DNA from 2 places in the Mesorhizobium sp. WSM4976 genome. Region 1 is predicted to be linked to the other one. Evidence: predicted binding sites of a transcription regulator. Region 1 holds the regulator's gene; the other holds the start of a gene.

Region 1 (2,391 bases):
TTGCCGCTGCGGGCGCCGCGGCTGCGTCGAGGCCTATGCCGGCAATTACGCGATCTGGCGCAGCGCCATGGGGATAAGCGAGGACGCCGCGCCAATCGACATCGGCGACGCCGACATGCGCGCGCTGGCTGCAAAGGCCCGGCAGGAGGACGGCCCCGAGCGGGAGGCTTATCGCCGGGCCGGCGAGGCGCTGGGCTTCGGTTTGGGCAGCCTGTTCGCCCTTATCGACCCTGCGCCTGTCGCTATGGTCGGCGTCAGCGCGGCCGCCTTCGACCTTATCGAGCCGGCGCTGAGGGAGGCGATCGCCCGGACCGCCGGCGGCCAGCACTCGAGCTCGATCTCCTTCGACACCGAGCCGAACGAGCTGCCGCTGATCCGCGAAGGCTGCGCCATGCGCGCGTTGACCTTCGTCGACCAGGAGATTTTCGCGCCGGGCGTCCAGGCGAGAACTGACGCGGCGGGGAAGAACGTGGCCTGAGCGCGTTTCCGATTCGCCGGAGATCAGCGAAGGCCTTTGAGCTTCGTCATTTCGGAGCGAAGCAGGAGCGAAGCTCCGTCGCGGAGACCCTGGAATCCGTGCCGTTACCTTGATCGTAGGGCGCAGCGGCGAAAAATCCGGACCGTCGCAACGCTTCGAGCCGCAGCATGGATCCGCGGGTCTGCGCCGAGTCGCTGCGCTCCTTGCTCCGCCCGTTGGTTGACGACGCACAAGCGTCTCGGCTACCCACCAGCGTGGATGCTGGAAGTGCCTGCCCCGTCACCACTTTGGCACCGTATCCTACTCCTCGCGGATGGCGTAACCCGCCCCGCGAATGGTGCGGATGACGTCCGGCATGCGGCCGTTGTTGACGGCCTTGCGCAGGCGGCCGACATGGACGTCCACCGTACGCTCGTCGATATAGATCGTCTCGCCCCAGACATTGTCGAGCAGTTGGCTGCGCGAGAACACGCGGCCGGGATGCCGCATCATGAATTCGAGCAGGCGGAACTCGGTCGGGCCGAGCCTGATCTCGCTCTTCTTGCGGTAGACGCGATGCGATTCGCGGTCGAGCACGATGTCGCCGACCTTGAGCACGCTGGACAGCACCTCAGGCTTGGCGCGGCGCAGCAGCGCCTTGACGCGCGCCATGAACTCCGGCGTCGAGAACGGCTTGACCAGATAGTCGTCGGCGCCGGTGGACAAACCTCGAACCCGATCGCTTTCTTCACCGCGCGCTGTCAGCATGATGATCGGCAGCCGCTCGGTTTCGGGCCGCATCCTGAGACGCCGGCAGAGCTCGATGCCTGAGACCGCCGGCACCATCCAGTCGAGCACGAGCAGGTCGGGAACGTTTTCCTGAAGGCGGATTTCGGCCTCGTCGCCGCGGGTCACCACTTCCACCTGGTAACCCTCGGATTCGAGATTGTAGCGGAGCAGCACCCCCAGCGGCTCCTCGTCCTCCACCACCATGATGCGTGGCGCGATCATCGGGGTAACCTTTTCCCTCAGGCGGCCGGCGCCGACATTGCCGTCTCGTCCTGCTTCGGACGGTTGGCGGGCAATTGCGTGCCGGTCAGCACATAATAGGCGTTCTCGGCGATGTTGGTCACATGGTCGCCGATGCGTTCGAGATTCTTGGCGCAGAATAGAAGATGCGTGCAAGGGGTGATGTTGCGCGGGTCTTCCATCATGTAGGTCAACAGCTCGCGGAACACCGAGGTGTATTTGACGTCGATGCGTTCGTCATCGTTGCGAAGCTTGGCCAGCGCCGCGGCATCGCCCACCGTATATTCCTGGATCACGCCCTGGACCTGGATCAGCACCAGCTGCGCCATGGAATCGATCGAATGCGTGAGGTCGCGCGGGGCGGTGCTGACGCCGACCGACCCGACGCGCTTGGCGATGTTCTTGGCGAGATCGCCGATGCGTTCGAGGTCGCCCGCCATGCGGATCGAGCCGACCACGTGGCGAAGATCGTCCGCCATCGGTTGGCGCTTGGCGATCAGCGTGATGGCGCGGTCGTCAAGCTCGCGCTGACGCGCATCCATGATGGCATCGTCGGAGACGACGCGCTGCGCCAGCGCATTGTCGCTTTCGAGCAGGGCCCTGGTCGAGCCGCCGACCATGGAGCCGGCGAGATCGCCCATGTCGGTGATGAGCCGGCTGATCTGCCTCAGATCCTCGTCGAAGGAGGCGACGGTATGTTCGGCCATGATTTTGTCCTCGTATGAACTCAGCCGAAGCGGCCGGTGATGTAGTCCTGGGTGCGCTTCTCGCGGGGCGAGGTGAAGATCTTCTCGGTCCGGTCGAATTCCACCAGCTCGCCCAGATACATGAACGCCGTCTGCCGTGACACGCGCGCCGCCTGCTGCATGTTGTGGGTGACGATGACGATCGTGTAGTCGGCCTGC
Region 2 (2,391 bases), on a different contig from region 1:
GCCGATTCCGCCATCCGCTTCTCGCAGAATTTCTGGAAGTCGCGATCGGTAAGCTTCAACTTACGCTGATAGTAATAGGCATAGGTCTCAAGATTGACGAACTGCCGCTGCCCAGGCGCATGGTCCATCAGCGAGGCGAGCTTCACCCTGTCGTCGGTCTCGAAATTGGCGAAGGCCTCGAGGCAATCCGGCGCCGAGACCTCGCAACGCAAATGGATGAAATGGTCGGCTCTCAGCCGATCCTGTCGCACGCTGTCCTCGATCGCGTCAGCCAGCTTGCGGACGTCGTCGGATTTCAGGTCGGCGTCCTCGTCCATGCCGACGCGCAAGGCGTCGAGCACGGTGGTGATACCGGCGGTCGCCACCTGGGCATCATGGGCAAGCACGGCGGCGATCGGGTTCCAGCGCACCTTTGGGCGCGGCGCGTAATGACCTTCGAGGTGATCGGTGTGCAGCTCGACGAGGCCCGGGATGATGTAGTCGCCCCCCATGTCCTCGCCGGTGCGGGCAGCACCCGGCTCGACGGCGGCGATCAGGCCGTCGCGCAACAGAAGGGAGCCCTCGACGATCTCGTCGGGCAGCACGATGCGGGCATTGGTGAGAACGGTTTCGGCGGTCATCTCAGGCGGTCCTGTCTCGGCGGTCAATCAAGCTGTTTTGCGGGCGTGGCCACGGCCAAGCGCATGGTGGGAAAGCACCATGAACGGCGCGCCCGGCTCGCTTTCGACGAACAATGTGAGCGCATCCACCGGCACCGGCTGCCGCAGCACATCGGCGAACAGGCTGTCGATCGCCGCGCGAAGGCGTGGGCTTTCCTCGAGCCCGACGCGCCCCGACAGCGTCATGTGGAAGCGGAACGTGTCGAGGACGTAAGGATAGCCCCATTGGCAGAGGTTGCGGAATTCTTCCGGCTTCAGCGCGTCCGGGCTGCGGCGCTCAATCTCAGCTTCGGTCAGCGGCGCGCGGAAATTGTCGAAGGCGCGCACCACCTCGCCGGCGAGATCGTTGAGCGGTGGGAACTGTGTTTCCGGCACCAGCGCGAAGAAGCCGTCGATCTGGCCGACCACCAGGCGTGGAACGACGACCGGCGGCGTCGACTCGGCAAAAGCGTCGAGCGCGGCGCGCAGCGAGGCCTCGGTTTCGTTCGGCGCCAGTCGGAAAGGCGCCTTCAGCGTGGCATGGAACCCATAGCGCCGGGCGGACGCGGTGTGGAAGGCTACCTCGGCGGCCGACAGATCGCCCACCGCCTCGACCGGCCGCGTCGCCGCGCCGAACGGGTCGCGGCCCAGCCATTTGGCGGCAATGCGCGCCAGCTTCTCGTCCTGTCCCGGTGTGTAGTAGATGGCGTAGCGCATCGGCGTTCCTCGTCAAGCGCGCTGCGCCCCTAAGGATCATGCGACGCGCCTCAAGTCATTGTGCTGGCAAGTCGTGGGCCCGAAACGCCGGAGCGCTTGCGGCGACATGCACCGGAACCGCTGCCATAGGTGATTTCCATGACGGATTGACGAAGCTTTCATGGGTTTTCGAAGGCAAGTCCAGCACAGAGCTCGTTAGCCGACAACTTTTCCCGGCTGGACCAATCGGCCGTTCAGGCCTTCATCAGCCATTCGTGCTCGGCCGCGTTGTGGAATTTCCACGTGCGCTTCGGTCCGGCCATGACGTTGAGATAATAGAGGTCGTAGCCGTGGCAGGCCGCGCATGGGTGATAGCCCTTCGGCACCAGCACGACATCGCCGTCTTCGATCGCCATCGCCTCGTCCAGCTCGCGCACGCCGTTGCGGTCGGCATCCGTATAGACGCGCTGGAAGGCAAAGCCCTGCGGCGGATTGAGGCGGTGGTAATAGGTCTCCTCGAGATAGGATTCGGCCGGCAGGTTGTCCTGGTCGTGCTTATGCGGCGGATAGCTGGAGGTATGCCCGCCGGGCGTGATCACCTCGACCACCAGCAACGAATCCGCCGGCTTGCCTTCGGGCAGGATGTTGGTGACGTAGCGTGTGTTGGTGCCCTTGCCGCGCACCTCCTGGCCGAGATCGTCCGGTCCGATGACGCGAACGGGAAGACCGCCGCCGAGGCCGGGCGCCGAGCAGACGGCGAGCTCCAGCTCGGTGTCGGCCGTCACCGACCAGTCGGCGCCTTGCGGCACATAGACCGACCAAGGCTTGCCCTCGAAGGGCGACATGCGCTCGCCGAGCAGGCCGAGTTCCTTGCCGCCGGCGGTCGCCTTGCCCTTGCCGGTGACGAAGACGAGGCAGACCTCGCGGCCGCCCGTCTTGCCGACCGCCGTCTCGCCCGCCTTCAGCCGATGCAGGTCGAACCCGACATAGGTCCAGCCGGCGCTTTGCGGCGTGACATGCGCGACATGGCCGTGGCCCTTGTCGGCCTTGACGATGA

Evidence for each region. Region 1 encodes PhoB, which activates phosphate uptake and scavenging genes when phosphate is short. Its sites were predicted from a motif close to TGTCATNNANCTGTCAT; they were not measured.
Region 2: the regulator PhoB is predicted to act here: its motif matches at 1,494-1,510, upstream of P9272_RS13285 (DUF1045 domain-containing protein).

What each region holds. Positions count from the first base shown of each region.
Region 1 is NZ_JARTVT010000021.1:123,789-126,179, forward strand. It holds gene P9272_RS24585 (ROK family protein) at 1-478, shown strand, start outside; gene phoB (phosphate regulon transcriptional regulator PhoB) at 779-1,468, opposite strand; gene phoU (phosphate signaling complex protein PhoU) at 1,486-2,193, opposite strand; gene pstB (phosphate ABC transporter ATP-binding protein PstB) at 2,214-2,391, opposite strand, start outside.
Region 2 is NZ_JARTVT010000009.1:176,159-178,549, reverse strand. It holds gene P9272_RS13290 (alpha-D-ribose 1-methylphosphonate 5-triphosphate diphosphatase) at 1-620, opposite strand, end outside; gene P9272_RS13285 (DUF1045 domain-containing protein) at 648-1,355, opposite strand; gene iolB (5-deoxy-glucuronate isomerase) at 1,589-2,391, opposite strand, start outside.